2 linked regions of the Sediminicoccus sp. KRV36 genome follow. The protein of the gene in region 1 interacts with the protein of each later gene in a pairwise test. Links are inferred from orthologs where the notes say so. Each region holds a gene or a part of one and is shown in the gene's direction. Other genes may lie near its edges. The genes, in order: LHU95_RS10220 and ndk.

Region 1 (8,663 bases):
AGCCGGCCGGAAAAACTGCTGGATTTCCTGGATATCCTGGAAGAACTCCTCGGCCGCAAGGCGATCCGCGAATTGGTCCCGAACCAGCCGGGCGATGTGCCAAATACCTTTGCCGATACCTCGGCCATGCGGCGCGATTTCAACTGGCAGCCCAGCACGGAGCTGCGCAGCGGCCTCGGCCATTTCGTGCAATGGTGGCGGGGCTATTTCGGGTGATGCGCGCTATCAGCCTGTTCGCATGGATCATTTCGGCGGCATGGGAGATTCCCCCAGCCCGCCCTTTGCTATAGGTTGCCCGCCGTGCGGAAATCATTGCTGATCTTTGTGGGGCTGGCCCTGGCGGCGGCGGCGGGCGGTGCGGTCTGGTTCCAGCGCGCACCCGCGCCGGAAACCCAGCGCGCCACCAGCATTCCCACGCTGGACAACCTCCCCCTCCCGCCCGAATTGCCGCGCATCGCCGATGGCCCGGAATATGACCGCTGCCTCTCCCTGCTGCGCGACGACCCGGATGAGGCGATGCGCTTCGCCCAGGCCTGGGACGCGACGGGCGGCGGGGATGGCGCGCGGCACTGCATCGCACTCGCCATGCTGGGCCTGGGCGAGCCTGACCGCGCGGCGGACCGGCTGGAGCGGCTGGGCAACAGCACGCGCGCGGGCGGCGTGGCGCGGGCGGCCGTGTTTGGCCAGGCCTCCCAGGCGTGGATGATGGCGGGTGATCCCAACCGCGCCTTCGCCGCCGCCACCATCGCCCTTACCCTGGCACCCCAGGATGTCGAATTGCTGGTGGATCGCTCGGTCGTGCTGGCGGCCATGCAGCGCTATCGGGAATCCATCGAGGATCTGGACTCGGCCCTGGCGCTGGAGCCGGAGCGCGCCGAGGCCTGGGTGCTGCGCGCCGCCGCCCTGCGCCATCTGGAACGGGTGGACCAGGCCTTCCTGGCGGTGGAGCGCGCCCTGGTCCTGGCGCCCGAAAACGCCGAGGCGCTGCTGGAACGCGGCATCCTGCGGCAATTGCGCGGCGATGTGGCCGGTGCCCGCAATGACTGGCAGCGGGCGATCCAGCTGGCGCCGGATACGATGGCGGCGGATCTGGCGGCGCAGAATATCCAGCTGAACGAATTGGGGCCGCAACGGCGTTAGAGCATCATCCGTTCAAACGGAATCGTTCGGACGGGTAAAGATGCTCGAAAACAATAGGCTGGAGCTTGCGAAGTGAGCTCTTGCGATCGGAACATGCTCTAGCCGCGTGATGCTGCCCGCCTATCGCTCCATCAGCCGCGGCATCAATTCCACCAGGTTGCACGGCCGGTGCCGCGCATCGAGCTGCCAGACCAGGATATCGTCCCAGGCATCCTTGCAGGCGCCCGTGCTGCCGGGCAGCGCGAACAGATAGGTCCCGCCCGCCACGCCACCCAGGGCGCGGGACTGCATCGTGGAGGTGCCGATCTTCTGGTAGCTCAGCATGCGGAACAACTCGCCGAAGCCCGGGATTTCCTTCTCCACCACGCGGGAAAACGCCTCGGGCGTCACATCGCGGCCGGTGATGCCGGTGCCGCCCGTGGTGATGACGCAATCCACCAGGGGGTCGGCGATCCAGGCGCGCAGCTTGTCAGCGATCAGATCCGCCTCGTCGCGCAGGATTTCGCGCGCGATGCAGCGATGCCCGGCGGCCTCGATGCGGGCCTGCAAGGTCTCGCCCGAGCGGTCGGTGGTCATGTTGCGCGTGTCGCTCACCGTCAGCACGGCGATGTTCACGGGCAGGAAGGTCAGGGCGGGGTCAATCGGCATGCCGCTTAATTGGGGCGGGCGGAGGTCACGCGCAACATGGCCGTCACTTCCTCGACGCTGGCGAAGCTCGGAAACCCACCCCCGGCGATCTGATCGAGCGAGGGGGTCGGCAGCCCCAGCCGATGCGCGTAGATCCAGCTGAAGGTCAGCACGCGGGTCACGAAGCTGCGCGTCTCATGCACGGGGATGCTCTCGATGAAGAGCAGCGGGTCCGCCCGGCGCTGGGCGGCCGGCAGCCAGCGCGTCAGATTGCCCGGCCCGGCATTATAGGCCGCGAGCAGGCGGATCAGATCACCCCGCACCGCCTCATGCCGTGCCAGGTAATGCACGTAGCGCTGGCCGAGTTCCAGGCTGAAGCCCGGATCATGCAGCCGCTCCACGCCCTCCGCCCGCAGGGAGGGGTCATTGGCCACATAGCTGGCGGTGGCCGGCATGAGCTGGAGCAATCCGCGCGCCCCGGCCCGGCTGATGGCGCTCGGGTCAAAGCGGCTTTCCTGGAGCGCCAGGGCGTAAAGCAGCGAGGGATCCATGCGGAACCCTCCATTGGGCAGCAGCACCGGCAGGGGATAGCGCGCGCCATCCCGCGTGCGGCCATCCTCCAGCTGCGCGGCCGTCGCCACCTGCGCGGCGAGGCCCGGCATATTCGCCTGCTGCGCCACGGCGAGGATGCCCTGCGTGACCTGGAAATTATTGCGGGTGCGGCGTTGCAGCAGGCGCAGCTCCGCCTCGGCACGCTCCCGCTGGCCGATCTGCAGCAGGGCGAGCGCCCGCCAGCCGCCGGCCGTCTCGGCCAGGCCCTGGGCGCGGGATTCATTGGCGACATCGCGTTCCCACACCAGGCCGGGCGGCAGGCCCAGGCTGCGGCGGGCGATCATGCCGTGGAAGGTGCGCGGCTCCTGCGCCGCTTGCAGCATCCAGGGGACATATTGCGCCGGGCGGCGGGCGCGCACGGCCGAACGCGCGGTCCAGAAGGCGGCGGCGGCGCGCAGCGTGGGAGCCGCCTGCTCATTGCGCGCGGCGCGTTCGAACGCCGTATAGGCGCTCTCGTAATTCTGCATCCCCCAGGCGGCGAGGCCGGCCTGGTAGGCGGCCTGGGCGTTCTGGGGCGCCAGACGCAGCCCCTCCTGCGCGATGGCCCAGGCATCGGCGTCGCGGCCCTGGCGGAACAGGGATTGCGCCATCTCGGCCTTGAGCTGCCCGAGATAGGCCTGGCTGAGGCCACGCCGGGCGCGGATCAGGCCCAGCGCCGCATCGAGGTTGCCGTCATTGAGGCGGGCCTGGACCGCACGCTCCAGCCCGGTATCGCGGGACAGGGGGGGCTCGGCCGGGGCGCGGTCCTCCGGGAGGATTTCGGCCGAGAGATCAGGCTGGCTGGGCGGCGGGGGGGCGGTGGCGCCGCTGGGCAGGCGGCGCAGCAGCGCGTCATGCAGCGCCGGGGCGTCCGGCAGATCGGCGAAATCGCCGAGCCAGGCCTGGATTTCATGCAGGGAGGGCTCCCCCCGCCGGTGCCGATCCGCGAGGAGATGGCCCATCAGCCGGCGGTCATCCAGCCTTTCGGACTCCCGCGCGGCGGTGGCGAAATCGCCGCGCGCCTGCGCCTCGAAGGCGCGCCGCATGCGGGCCGCATCGGCGGCTCCCATGGGCTGCGGCAGCCCCGAAATGGCGGCCGGGCTGGAGGGGGTTCGGGTCCGCACCTGGGAAGGGGCGGTCTGTTCTTGGGCCCGCTGGGCGGTGGCCGGGGCAAGCCCGGCGCCGAAGCAAAGAAACCCGGCAACCAGGCCGGGCAGAGTGCGGGCCATGGGGCAGAGCGCTCGCATGACGATGCCAGCCCTAACCAGTCCTTAATCGTAAAGCAAGCGTTGATTTCGCCGGCGGCATCTATCCGTGCCGCGTCAGACAATCCTGATGTTAAGACTTAGCTCCCGCCCCAATCCCGCCATCATTCATATCGCGTTGCAACATCAGCAGATCAGCCCATGCATCGCGCTTGGCGATGGGGTTGCGGAGCAGATAGGCGGGATGCAGGGTCGGCATGGCATTCAATACTTTTGCGTCAAGTATTGATACTTGGTGCCAACGACCCCGCAGCCGGGTAATCCCGTCGCGCGATTGAAGAAGTCCCTTGGCCGCGACACCCCCGGCCAGCACCAGCAGCCGCGGCCGCGCCAGGGCGATGTGGCGCAGCACGAAGGGCAGGAACAGCGCGATTTCGGCATCCGTCGGCGTGCGGTTTCCGGGCGGGCGGAAGGGCAGGATGTTGGTGATGTAGAGGTCGCGCGCGCGGCTCATTCCGATGGAGGCGAACATGCGGTCCAGCAATTGGCCCGAGGCGCCGACGAAGGGCTTGCCCAGGCGGTCTTCCTCCGCCCCCGGCGCCTCGCCGATCACCATCACCGGCGCGCCCAGGATGCCATCGCTGAAGACGAGGTTCGTCGCCGTCTCGCGCAGCGGGCTGCCGGTGAATTCCGCCATGGCGGCGCGCAGTTCCTCCAGGCTGTTCGCGCCCGCCGCAAGCACGGCCGCCGCCTCGCCATGCGGGGTGGCCTTGCGCAGGGGGGTGGGGCTGGCCGTGGCGGTGGCCGCCTGGCGTTGCGGTGCGGGGGGCGGTGCGGGGGGTGGCGCCACGCGCGCCGCCCGCGCCACCGCATCCGCGAGGATCGCCTCATCCGCGCCCATGGCGATCTGCCAGCGCAGGCTGGCCAGCAGCGCGGTGTCTTCGGGCGAAAGCGACATGACTTTCTTCTAGCGCGCGAAGCGGGTTACGCGAAACCGGCACCTCGTCTAGTTTCACTTCACGAGATTTTGCTGCGAAAAGGCCAGGACCATGAGCGAGACGCGCGAAGCGATGGAATTCGATGTGCTGATCATCGGCGCCGGCCCCGCGGGCCTGGCCGCCGCGATCCGCCTGAAACAGCTCTCGCCCGAGATGAGCATCTGCATCGTCGAAAAAGGTGGCGAGGTGGGGGCCCATATCCTTTCGGGCGCCGTGCTCGAACCGCGCGCCCTCGATGAGCTGCTGCCCGATTGGCGCGAGGACCCGCCGGCATTGGCGACACCCGCCGGCGAAGACCGCTTCATGCTGCTGACCGAGACCCGGGCCTTCAAGCTGCCCACGCCGCCCCAGATGCACAATGAGGGCAACTACATCGTCTCCCTCGGCAATGTGGCGCGCTGGCTGGGGGCCAAGGCCGAAGCGCTGGGCGTGGAAATCTACCCGGGCTTCGCCGCCTCCGAGACGATCATCGAGGAGGGGGTGGTGAAGGGCGTCGTCGCGGGCGTCATGGGCATCGTGAAGGATGGCAGCAAGGGCGGCGATTATCAGCCGGGGATGGAGCTGCGCGCCACTACCACGCTCTTCGCCGAGGGCTGCCGCGGCAGTCTGACCAAGAAGCTGTTCGACACCTACAACCTGCGCGCCGAATGCGACCCGCAGACCTTTGCCATCGGCATCAAGGAACTCTGGGAAATCCCGAAGGAGAACCACAAGCCCGGCCTGATCTGGCACAGCGCCGGCTGGCCCCTGCCCTCGGACACCTATGGCGGTTCCTGGCTCTACATGTTCGGGGAGAACCTGGTCAGCATCGGCTTCGTGGTCGGGCTGGATTACCCCAATCCCTGGCTTTCGCCCTTCGACGAGTTCCAGCGCTACAAGCACCACCCGGCGGTGGCGCCCATGCTGGCCGGCGGCAAGCGGATTTCCTACGGTGCCAGGGCGCTGAATGAGGGTGGCTTCCAGTCCATCCCCAAGCTCACCTTCCCCGGTGGTGCCTTGATCGGCGATACGGCGGGCTTCCTCAATGTGCCCAAGATCAAGGGCACGCATCTGGCCATGAAATCCGGCATGGTGGCGGCCGAGGCCATCGCGGGCGCGGGCCTGGACAGCTACCCTGAATTGCTGCGGCAATCCTGGCTCTGGTCCGAGCTGGAGGGCGTGCGCAACATCCGCCCGGGCTTCGCGAAATTCGGCTTCTGGGGGGGCATGGTGAATGCGGCACTCGACACCTACGTCTTCAAGGGCAAGGCGCCCTGGACGATGGGCCACCATGACGACCACAGCCAGCTGAAATCCGCCGCCGACGCGCCCCGCATCACCTACCCCAAGCCGGATGGCGTGCTGAGCTTCGACCGCAATTCCTCGGTGTTCCTGTCCAACACCAATCACGAGGAAAACCAGCCCGCGCATCTGGTGCTGCGCGATCCGGGCAAATGGCTCGGGACCAACTGGGAGCGCTTCGCCAGCCCCGAGAGCCGCTATTGCCCGGCCGGCGTCTATGAGGCGGTGGGGGTGGAGGAGGGCAAACCAGCCCTTGTCATCAACGCCCAGAATTGCGTGCATTGCAAAACCTGCGACATCAAGGACCCATCGCAGAATATCGACTGGAAGACGCCCGAGGGGGGTGGCGGCCCCAATTATCCCGGAGGGATGTAGTTCATGGCCAAAGACCAAGACGACACGCGCAGCGATGCCGAGAAGATCAACGCCTTCCTGCCCAAGCGGGGGGCACAGGGCCCCTGCCCGGCCTGCGGCCAGAATGCCTGGACGCTGGTGGGTGGGCCTGGCTGGTCCGTCACCCTGCCGATGATTGACGGCGCGGGCGCCATCCCCGCCTCGCCGCCGCATGTGCCGGTCTATGCGCTGGTGTGCAACAATTGCGGCAATCTGCGCCTGCACGCGCAGCGCGTCGTGGATGCCGAGACATGATGCTCGAACGCTTCGCCCCCTATGGCCTCAGTGTGCTGCGCATCGTGACCGGGCTGGTCTTCTTCCTGCATGGGCCGCAGAAGCTCTTCGGCTACCCGCCCTCCCCCCGCCCCGCGCCGGAGCTTTTCTCCATGCTGGGTGCGGCGGCGACGCTGGAGACAATCGGCGGCGCGCTGCTGGTGGTGGGGCTGTTCACGCGCCCCGTCGCCTTCGTGATGTCCGGACTGATGGCCTCCGCCTATTTCATCGCCCATGCCCCGCGCAGCTTCTGGCCGACCAGCAATGGCGGTGATGCGGCGGTGCTGTTCTGCTTCCTGTTCCTGTACCTGGTCCTGGCCGGCCCGGGGCCCTGGAGCCTGGATGCGCGCAAGCGGGGGTGAGGCCCGTGGATGATGTGCGGTGAACCCGCTCGACGCCGAGAAGGCCGCCCTTCGCCGCCAATGCCTCGCCGCCCGGCGTGGCATTCCCGGCGCGGGCGAGGCCCTGTGCCACGTCATCCTGCGTGAGGCCCCGCCACAGCGCGGCGCGCTGGTCGGCGGCTTCTGGCCGATGGGCAGCGAAATTGACACGCGCCCCCTGCTCGATGCGCTGCATGCGCGCGGCCACGCCATCGCCCTGCCGGTGACACCGCCGCGCGGCCAGCCGCTTTTCTTCCGCCCCTGGCGGCCGGGCATCGCCATGGCGCGCGGCCCCATGGGCACACAGCACCCGGCCGAAGGCGCGCCCGTCATCCCGGACTGGCTGATCATCCCGCTGCTCGCCTTTGACCGAAGCGGCGCCAGGCTGGGCTATGGCGGGGGGTATTACGACCGCACCCTCGCCCTGCTACGGCACGCCAAGGCCATCGGTGTGGCCTATTCCACGCAGGAGATCCCCCAGGTGCCGACCGGCCCGCATGACATCCGCCTGACCGCCATCGCCACCGAGCTGGGATTGATCCGCCCGTGAAGATCCTCTTTCTCGGCGACATCGTCGGGCGCTCCGGGCGCGATGCCTTCACGGAGCGCCTGCCCGGCCTGCGCAGCCGGCTCGACCTCGACCTCGTCGTGGTGAATGGCGAAAATGCGAGCCACGGCTTCGGCCTGGCACCCGACATGGCGCGCGCCTTCTTCGCCGCCGGCGCCGATGTCATCACGCTGGGCAACCACGCCTGGGACCGGCGCGAGATCATCCCCTTCCTGGAGGAGGAAAAGCGCGTCATCCGCCCGGCCAATTTCCCGCCCGGCACGCCAGGTGCCGGGGCTGTGGTGGTGGAGGTGCGCGGCGGGCGGCGCGCGCTGGTGATGAACGTCATGGGCCGGCTTTTCATGGACCCGCTGGATGATCCCTTCCGCGCCGTCCAGCTCGAATTGCAGCGCCACAAGCTCGGCCATTCCATCCAGGCCGCCATCATTGACGTGCATGCCGAGGCGAGCAGCGAAAAACAGGCCTTCGGCCACAGCTTCGATGGCATGGCGAGCCTGATCATCGGCACCCACACCCATGTCCCCACGGCGGACCACCAGATCCTGCCCGGCGGCACCGCCTACCAGACGGATGCCGGCATGTGCGGCGATTATGACAGCATCATCGGCATGCAGAAGGGCGGTGCCGCCATGCGCTTCTGGAAGAAGATGCCCGGCGAGAAACTTGCCCCCGCCGATGGCGAGGCGACGCTCTGCGGCCTCTATGTGGAAACCGATGACGCGACCGGCCTTGCCACCCGCGTGGCCCCGCTGCGCCTGGGCGGGCGGTTGAGCCAGGTGCTGCCGTAGCGGGGGGGAGGGGGGTGAGCGCGAGAGGGCAAAGCCCTCTCGCGCTCTGGCCTGGTTCAGCAGGGTTCGGCGGCAAAAATCCGGCTCGGCTCCACGAATTCCGCCTGCGCTGCCACCGTCAGGATTTCGCGCGAGCTTGCCTCCGCCGTGCGGCGCAGCACGCCGAAGACCGAGGATGCGGCGGCCGATAGTGCCGCCCCGGCATCCCCCGTCCGCAGCCGATGGAACAGGAAGAGTGCGGCGATCGCATCCCCCGCGCCATTCACGCTGATCGGCAGCATCGGCGTCGTCACGCGCCAGAAGCGCCCGCCCTCGGCGGCCAGCATGCCGATGGAATCCTGCGGCATGTCCGGCAGGTCCAGGCTGGTCAGCAGCACGCAGCGCGGGCCCATCGCCTGCAACCGCGTGACAGCCGCTTC
Region 2 (8,646 bases), 1.5 Mb from region 1 along the record:
GATGAGGATCACCGCCCCCTCGTAATCCGCCAGCGCCTTCACCAGCGCCTCGCGGGCATCAATATCCAGGTGGTTGGTCGGCTCATCCAGGATCAGCATGTGCGGCGCGTCGCGCGTGGTCAGCGCCATGAGCAGCCGCGCCTTCTCGCCGCCGGAAAGCCCCTTCACCTGCGTCTCGGCGCGATCCGCATCCAGGCCGAAGCGCGCGAGCTGCGAGCGGCATTGCCCCTGCGTGGCGCGCGGCAGGGCATGCGTCATATGCGACAGCGGCGTGCCTTCGAGATCGAGGTCATCCTCCTGGTGCTGCGCGAAATAGCCCACGCGCATCCGCCGGTCCCGATGGATATCGCCGGACATGGGCTTCATGCGGCCAGCCAGCAGCTTCGCCAGCGTGGATTTGCCATTGCCATTGGCACCCAGCAGCGCGATCCGGTCCTCCTGGTCAATGCGGATATCCAGGTCCCGCAGCACCACGTGATTGCCATAGCCGACATTGCCGCGGCTGACCGTCAGGATGGGGGGCGAAAGTTGCTCAGGCTGCGGAAACTGGAAGCGCGTCGCCACATCCTCGATCACGTTCTCCAGGGCCGGCATGCGCTCCAGCGCCTTGATGCGGGACTGCGCCTGGCGCGCCTTGCTGGCCTTGGCGCGGAAGCGGTCCACGAAGGCCTGCATATGCGCGCGCTCGGCCGCCAGCTTCACATTCTGGGCCGCCACCTGGGCCGCGCGTTCCGTGCGCACGCGGACAAAATTCTCGAAATTACCCGGGTAGAGCGTGATCTTCTGGCGATCCAGATGCGCGATGGAATCGACACAGCGCTCCAGCAGCCCGCGATCATGGCTGATGATGATGGCAGCACCCGAGAAGCGCGCGATCCAGCCTTCCAGCCACATGGCGGCCTCAAGGTCGAGGTGGTTGGTCGGCTCGTCCAGCAGCAGCAATTCCGGCTCCAGGAACAGCGCACGGGCGAGGCTGACGCGCATGCGCCAACCGCCCGAATACTCGCGCGAGGGGCGCTGCTGCGCGGCGGCGTCAAAGCCGAGGCCGGCCAGGATGGTGGCCGCCCGCGCGGGTGCGGCATCGGCCTGGATGGCCATCAGGCGTTCATGGATCTCGCTGGCGCGCACCGGCTCCGGGTGGGCCTCCAGCTCGGCCAGGAGGGATGCGCGCTCGGTATCGGCTTCCAGCACGATGTCGAGCAGGCAGGTCTCGCCCGCCGGGGTTTCCTGCGCCACGTGGCCGATGCGGGCGCGCTGGGCCAGGCGGATTTCGCCGCCATCGGCCTGGATATCGCCCAGGATGGCCTTGATCAGGGTGGATTTCCCCGCGCCATTGCGGCCCACCAGGCCAATCTTGCGGCCGGTATCCACCTGCAGCGAGGCGCCTTCCATCAGGGGGCGGCCGCCCATGCGGATGGTCAGGTCTTGAATCGTGAGAACGGTCATGTGCGGGGTTTAGACGGGTTTGTTGCGTTGCGACATCACTGAAATGCGGGGGCGAAATACGCGAAAGCGGGGCGATTGATCGCGGCCAGGGCTTGCGCCCGCGCCCGGGCTTGGGCATCTGCCCCGCAACATCACGTCAAAGGACGCCCTCATGGCCATCGAACGCACTTTCAGCATCATCAAGCCCGACGCCACGCGCCGCAACCTGACCGGCGCCATCAACGCCGTCTATGAAAAGGCCGGCCTGCGCATCATCGCCCAGAAGCGCATCTGGATGAGCCGCGCCCACGCCAAGAAATTCTACGAAGTCCATGCCGCCCGCCCCTTCTACAATGACCTGGTGGATTTCATGGTCTCCGGCCCTGTCGTCGTGCAGGTGCTGGAAGGCGAGAACGCTGTCCTCGCGCATCGTGACCTGATGGGCGCGACCAACCCCGCCAACGCCGCCGAGGGCACCATCCGCAAGATGTTCGCCGAGAGCATCGAGGCGAACAGCGTCCATGGCAGCGACAGCCTGGAGAATGCGGCCATCGAGATCGCCTATTTCTTCGCGGGCAACGAACTGGTCGGCTGAGCTTCGGCTCACCCCAGGCCACGGCCGGGCCGCAAGGTCCGGCCGTTTTTTTGTGCCCGGCGCGATGCGCAGCCCCCTGGGCCTGCGCCGGGGCTGGCTACTCGCGGTGGTTGACCTGCAGCGAAACCAGCCGCGCCAGCAGGATCGCGAGGTAGAGCTGCCCCGTCAGCGCCTCCAGGATGGCCAGGGAGCGCGCCACCGGATGGACCGGCACGATATCCCCGTAGCCCGTGGTGGTCAGCGTCACGAAGCTGAAGAAGATGTAGCTGACGACGTGCTCCGCCTCTTGCGCCGGCTCACCCTGGTGCAGGAAAGCGACCGGCACCAGGCCGTGCAGCATGGCATAGAGGCAGGCAAAGACCAGCCCGATCAGCAGATAGGCGGCGATGGCGCCCTCGATTCGGCGGAAGCTGATCGGCCCCGCGGCGAAGCTTTGCCGCAGGATCGCCGCCACCAGCACGCTCATGGCAAGCGCGGCGCCGGCAACCGCCAGCAGGGCCGGCACGGCCCCCGACCATCCCAGCACCAGGGCTTGCAGGCCCAGTGAGGCCAGCACGGCCAGAAATGCGAGGTTGCGGGTGAGGTTCGCGGCCTCGTCCAGGCAGAACAGCCCGGCGATGATGACTGCCTGCAGCCCAAGCATCATGGCGAAGGGCGGAAGAAGCCCCAGCTCGACCAGCGGCTTGACCACCAGGATCAGCAGCAGCAAGGCCAGCAGGAGCGGGTGCAGCGCATGTTCGCCGCGCGGCAGCAGGCTCATCTCAGGGGCGCGCCGCGCCCATCGGCTCAGCCGAAGAGCAGGTAGAGGCCGACCAGCAGGACCACCACGGCGCCGATGCTCCAGGTGGTGGCGGTGGTGAAGCTGTCGAACATCGCCCGGCGCTCGCCGATGATGTCCTCGGCCTTCACTTCGATCATCTCGATCTGCATCTGCTGCTCGGCCATGGCTGTGATCCTCAATCGCGTAAGGGCTGTGTAGAAACTGCCGCGCCGGCCGGCAAGGGGTTCACCAAGCGCCCGCGCGCATCGGTGGCGGCCACATGCGCGCGCCCTTCCTGCACCCGCACGCGCCCCGCCGCCAGCCAGGCCAGGGCCGCCGGGTAAAGCCGGTGCTCCTGCTCCAGTACGCGCGCCGCCAGGCTCGCTTCGGTGTCATGCGCGAGGACGGGGACTGCGGCCTGTGCCAGGATCGGCCCCTCATCCACGCCGGGACTGACCAGATGCACCGTGCAGCCATGCAGCCGCACGCCGCCGGCCAGCGCGCGGGCATGGGTGTCCAGCCCCGGGAAACTCGGCAGCAGCGAGGGGTGGATATTGATCATCCGGCCCTCCCAGGCCTGGACGAAGCCTTCGGTCAGCACGCGCATGAAGCCGGCCAGGGCCAGGATGGCGATCTGGTGCTGGGCCAGCACGGCCGCCAGTTCCGCCTCGAAGGCCTCGCGCGGGCGGGCGCGGCTGGGGATCGCCAGGGCCGGCACCCCCATTTCGCGCGCGCGATCGAGCCCGGCCGCATCCGCCCGGTTGGAGACGACCAGCGCGATTTCGGCCGGGTAGTCGGGATGCGCCGCCGCTTCCAGCAACGCCACCATGTTGGAGCCGCGGCCGGAGATCAGGATGGCCACGCGCGGCCGTGTCACAGGCCGAGTGCGCCTTGCAGCGTGACCTCGACACCCCCGGCCGTGGCGGGCACCAGCTGGCCGATCCGGAAGGCTGCCTCACCCGCCGCCTGAAACTGCAACAAGGCCGCTTCCGCATGCTCGGCCGCCACCACGACCACCATGCCCAGGCCGCAATTGAACACCCGCAGCATCTCCGCCTCGACCACGCCACCGGCCCGAGCGAGCCAGGGAAAGACGGGCGGCAGCGGCCAGGAGCCGCCGATGACCTCGGCCGCGACGCCGTCGGGCAGGACGCGCGGGAGATTGCCAGGCAGCCCGCCGCCGGTGATATGCGCGGCCGCCTTCAGCAGCCCCGCCCGATGCAGCGCGAGCAAGGAGCGAACATAGATCCGCGTCGGCACCAGCAGCGCCTCGCCCAGGCTCAGGCCCGGCGCGAAGGGGGCGGGGTCTGTCAGCGCCAGCCCGGAAGCCTCGATCACCCGCCGCACCAGCGAGAAGCCGTTGGAATGCACGCCCGAGGAGGCAAGGCCGATCAGCACATCGCCCGGGCCCACATCACGCGGCAGCAGGGCATCGCGCTCGGCCGCCCCCACCGAGAAGCCGGCCAGGTCGTAATCGCCGCCGTGATACATGCCCGGCATCTCGGCCGTCTCACCACCCACCAGCGCGCAGCCGGCCTGGCGGCAGCCCTCGGCGATGCCGGCGACCACCTCGGCCGCCTGGGCCACATCGAGCTTGCCGGTCGCGAAATAATCCAGGAAGAACAGCGGCTCGCCGCCCTGGACGATCAGGTCGTTCACGCACATGGCGACGAGGTCGATGCCGACCTTGTCATGGATTCCCGCCTCGATCGCCAGGCGCAGCTTGGTGCCGACGCCATCGGTCGAGGAGATCAGCACGGGGTCGGTGAAGCCCGCGGCCTTCAGGTCGAACAGCGCGCCGAAGCCGCCCAGCCCGCCCATGCTGCCGCTGCGCTGCGTGCTGCGCGCAAGCGGCTTGATGCGCTCCACCAGCGCGTCACCGGCCTCGATATCCACCCCGGCCTGGGCATAGGTGAGACCGTTCTTCTCGGAACTGTTCAGGGCCGCCTCCGATGGGCTACACCAACGCGGTGAAATGAGGATGAGAAAGATGTTCAGCGCCGCCCGGATCACCACACACCTGCTGGCGGCCGCGATCCTGACGCTGCTCTTTTGCCCGCCCCTGGCCGCTCAGGACAACCCCCTTGTCCAGCGCGGCGTCCCGGCCGAGGCGACGGCCGAGAACGCCGTCCTCGCGCGGGACCGCGCCCATGCCAGCGCCAGGCGCATCGCCTATCTGCGGCTGATGGAGGCCAGCGGCGGCACGACCAGCAGCACGCCCTCGGATTCGCAGCTCGAAAGCATGGTCGCCGCCCTCATCGTCGAGGAGGAGCGCACCACCCCGACCCGCTATTCGGGCCGGCTGACGGTGCAGTTCAATCCGGGCAGGGTGGCCTCCGCGACGGGGCGCAGCTTCTCGGGTGGGGGCTCGGGCGGGGGCCTCGCTCTCAACATCCCGATGGCGGCGGAAGCCTACGTGGAGGCGAGCAGCCAGCATGGCTCGCTCTCCGAATGGCTGGAGCTGCGGCGCCGGCTGCGCGCCTCGGGCAGCGTGGCCGGCATGGAGATCATCTCGCTCAGCATGGATTCCGCGCGCTACCGCCTGGGGCTGCGCCAGCCCGCGGCCGAGGCGGCGGCGGCCCTCACCGGCTCGGGCCTGTTCATCACCAGCAACGGCGCCGCCTGGCAGGTTTCGCTGGGGGCCGGGGGCTGACCAGCCGCCAGCCATGAGCGAAAGCCCCCCGCCGCATATCCTGCTGACGCTGCCCAACATGATCACGCTGGCGCGGCTCTTTGCCGTGCCGGGGACCATCTGGCTGATCCTGCAGCACCGGCTGGACCTGGCTTTCCTGCTGTTCCTGGCGGCCGGCGCCTCGGATGGGCTGGATGGCTGGCTGGCAAGGGTGCGCAATGCGCGCTCGGCGATCGGCGCCCTGCTGGACCCGGTGGCGGACAAGGCCCTGCTCGTCTCGGTCTATGTCACGCTGGCGGCCATTGGCGTGCTGCCCGACTGGCTGGCCATCCTGGTGGTATTCCGTGACCTGTTGATCGTCGGCGGGCTGACCCTGCTGTGGATGCTGGGCAATCGGCCGCCCATCAGGCCGCTCTGGATTTCCAAGCTGAACACGCTGGTGCAGATCCTGCTGGCGGCGCTGGCGCTGTTCACCGCCGGCTTCGAGGTGCCGATGGCGGCCGCCATGACGGGCCTCGTCTGGCTGGTGGCGGCAACCACCCTCGCTTCGGGCATCGCCTATGTCGCGCAAAGCGCGCGGCACCTGCAGGCGCCCGCGCGATGAACGACATGCCCCCCCCGCCAGGCCGTGGCCGCCCGGGCCCGATGGTGGCGACGCGCCGGCAGCGCACCATGCTCAGCCTTGGCGTGCTGGCCGCCCTCCTGTTTGCGCTGTGGCTGTTCTCGGCCATCCTCACGCCCTTCGTGCTGGCGGTCTGCATCGCCTATTTCCTGGACCCGATGGCGACCCGGCTCGCGCGGCTCGGCGTTCCGCGTGGCCTGGCTTCCATGGTGCTGGTCCTGCTGCTGGTGCTGCTCGGGCTGCTGGCGGTGCTGCTGCTCTATCCGCTCATCATCGCGCAGATCGGCGTGCTGCTGGCCCGCCTGCCCGGCTATATCGCCACCATCAATGCAGGCCTGCGCGATTTCCTGATGTCGCTCGAGGAAGCCGCCGGCCCCGAGATGGTGGATGCGCGGCTGCGCGAACTCATCATCGGCCAGGCGGGGGCCATGGTCAGCTGGCTCGGCACCGCCGCCACACGGCTGATCGGCGGCGGCTTCGCGCTGTTCAACGTGTTCACCCTGGCCATCGTGACGCCGGTCGTCAGCTTCTACCTGCTGCGCGACTGGCCGGGCATCATGGCGCGCATGGAAAGCTGGCTGCCGCGCCGCTCGGCCTCCACCCTGCGGCAATTGGCGCGCGACATGGACCGCGTGCTCTCCGCCTGGCTGCGCGGGCAATTGCTGTGCTGCCTGGTGCTGGGCGTCTTCTACGCGAGCGGCCTGTCGCTGATCGGGCTGGAACTCGGCCTGATGATCGGGCTGATCTCGGGCTTTCTCTCCTTCATTCCCTATGTGGGCTCGCTCACGGGCTTTGCCTTGGCCGTGCTGCTCGCCGTCGGCCAATGGGGCGACTGGAATGGCGTGCTGATGGTGGTGGGCGTCTTCATCATCGGCCAGATCCTGGAGGCCTACATCATCTATCCCCGGCTGATCGGGGACCGTGTGGAGCTGCACGCGGTCTGGGTCATCTTCGCGCTGTTTGCCGGCGGCGTCGCCTTCGGCTTCCTGGGCGTGCTGCTGGCCGTTCCCATCGCGGCCGCCATGGGGGTGCTGGCGCGGCACTGGCTGCGGCGCTACCTGGAAAGCCCGCTCTATCTCGATCCGCCAAGGACAGGCCTATGACCCAGCTCGTGCTGCCCATGGAGGCGGCACCCTCCTTCGCGGCGGCCGATTTCGTGGCCGATGCCAGCAATGAGGAGGCGCTGCGCTGGCTCTCGGCACCAGGCTTTGGTTCCGGGGGGCGCTGGCCGGATGGGCGCCTTGTGCTCGCCGGCCCGCCGGGCACCGGCAAGACGCATCTGCTGCACGCCACGGCCCAGGCGCAGGGCTGGGCGCTGCTGCGCGGCCCTGCCCTGCGCGGCCTGCCCGAGGCGCCGATCCGTGGCGTGGCCCTCGATGAGGCGGATCTCCCGGGCGAGGAAACCGCGCTGCTGCACCTGATGAATGCCTGCGCCGAAGCCCGGCTGCCCTTGCTGATGGCGGCACCCCGCCCGCCCTCGCGCTGGCGCATCCAGCTGGCCGATCTGCGCTCGCGCCTCGCCGCCACCGCCGTCGCGCTGCTGGACGAGCCTTCGGATGCGCTGCTGGAGGCGCTCCTCGCCAAGCATCTGGCGGACCGGCAGATGCAGCTGGATGCCGGGCTGCTTGGCACGCTCCGGCAGCGGCTGCCGCGCCGCGCCGCCGTGATGGCCGAGGCGGTGGCCCGGCTGGACCGCGCCTCGCTCACGGCCGGGCGGCGGCTGACGCGCGGGGCCGCCCTGGCCGTGCTGGCGCCCTTGTTCGATGATGGTTCAGAGACATCGCCCCCCGGACCCGTGCCACGCAGCCCGGCCCTGTTGTAGGAACGCGTCATGTCCAGCGCCGAAGCCCTGCCAACGCCCCTGCCCCCGCCCCTGCCCGCGGCCGCGCTGTTCAGCGATCCTGGGCGCTTCTTCAACCGGGAGCTGTCCTGGCTCGACTTCAACACCCGCGTGCTGGAGGAGGCCGCCAATCCGCAGCATCCGCTGCTGGAACGCCTGCGCTTCGTCGCCATCTCCGGCTCCAACCTCGATGAATTCTATTCGGTGCGCGTCGCCGGCCTGATCGGCCAGGAGCGCGAGGGCGTGCAGACCCTGACACCCGATGGGCTGTCCCCGACGCAGCAGCTCGCCGCCATCCAGACGCGCGGGCTGACGCTGATCGAGGGCCAGCAGGAGGCCTGGCGCACCCTGCGGCATCTGCTGCGCCCGGCCGGCTTCGCCGTGCTCGATGCCGATGAATTGCAGGCGGCCGATATCGCCTGGCTGGAGCTGTTCTTCCAGGAACGCATCTTCCCGCTGATGACGCCGCTCGCGGTGGACCCGGCGCATCCGTTTCCCTTCATCTCCAACCTCGCCTTCTGCATGGTGCTGAAGCTGGTGCGCGAGGAGGATGGCGGCACGATGCGGGCGCTGATCAACCTGCCGCCCCAGCTGGATCGCTTCATCCGCCTGCCCCCCGGCGCCCCCTCGGGCGGTGAACCCGGCATCCGCTTCTGCCTGCTGGAAGACGCGGTGGCGCTGAACCTGCACCACCTCTTCCCCGGCTTCATCCCGGCCGAGCGCGGCCTGTTCCGCCTGATCCGCGACACCGATGTGGAATTCGAGGAAGAGG

What was found.
Region 2: the proteins of LHU95_RS10220 (region 1) and ndk interact in binary tests that used the Escherichia coli proteins (3 or more experiments, as listed by UniProt). The link is inferred for Sediminicoccus sp. KRV36 from one-to-one orthologs.

Annotation. Positions count from the first base shown.
Region 1 is NZ_CP085081.1:2,224,210-2,232,872, reverse strand. The notes cover bases 5,783-8,663. They hold LHU95_RS10220 (5-formyltetrahydrofolate cyclo-ligase), read left to right. Parts: upstream 5,783-6,889; coding sequence 6,890-7,438; downstream 7,439-8,663. Other genes in these bases: pdxY (pyridoxal kinase PdxY), read right to left, coding at 8,301-8,663; LHU95_RS10215 (TIGR00282 family metallophosphoesterase), read left to right, coding at 7,435-8,244; LHU95_RS10225 (DoxX family protein), read left to right, coding at 6,487-6,870; LHU95_RS10230 (hypothetical protein), read left to right, coding at 6,221-6,490; LHU95_RS10235 (electron transfer flavoprotein-ubiquinone oxidoreductase), read left to right, coding at 5,783-6,217. In the rest of the region: LHU95_RS10260 (NAD-dependent epimerase/dehydratase family protein), read left to right, coding at 1-216; LHU95_RS10255 (tetratricopeptide repeat protein), read left to right, coding at 301-1,140; moaB (molybdenum cofactor biosynthesis protein B), read right to left, coding at 1,261-1,788; LHU95_RS10245 (lytic transglycosylase domain-containing protein), read right to left, coding at 1,794-3,482; LHU95_RS10240 (uracil-DNA glycosylase), read right to left, coding at 3,697-4,521; more of LHU95_RS10235, read left to right, coding at 4,613-5,782. UniProt on the Escherichia coli protein: Involved in the removal of 5-formyltetrahydrofolate.
Region 2 is NZ_CP085081.1:3,704,870-3,713,515, forward strand. Bases 445-3,308 are described here. They hold ndk (nucleoside-diphosphate kinase), read left to right. Parts: upstream 445-1,597; coding sequence 1,598-2,020; downstream 2,021-3,308. Other genes in these bases: LHU95_RS17510 (ABC-F family ATP-binding cassette domain-containing protein), read right to left, coding at 445-1,446; LHU95_RS17520 (potassium channel family protein), read right to left, coding at 2,118-2,780; LHU95_RS17525 (preprotein translocase subunit SecE), read right to left, coding at 2,807-2,965; purN (phosphoribosylglycinamide formyltransferase), read right to left, coding at 2,977-3,308. Outside these bases: more of LHU95_RS17510, read right to left, coding at 1-444; more of purN, read right to left, coding at 3,309-3,609; purM (phosphoribosylformylglycinamidine cyclo-ligase), read right to left, coding at 3,654-4,757; LHU95_RS17540 (hypothetical protein), read left to right, coding at 4,771-5,433; LHU95_RS17545 (CDP-alcohol phosphatidyltransferase family protein), read left to right, coding at 5,447-6,016; LHU95_RS17550 (AI-2E family transporter), read left to right, coding at 6,013-7,137; LHU95_RS17555 (chromosomal replication initiator DnaA), read left to right, coding at 7,134-7,856; LHU95_RS17560 (RNA degradosome polyphosphate kinase), read left to right, coding at 7,866-8,646. UniProt on the Escherichia coli protein: Major role in the synthesis of nucleoside triphosphates other than ATP. The ATP gamma phosphate is transferred to the NDP beta phosphate via a ping-pong mechanism, using a phosphorylated active-site intermediate.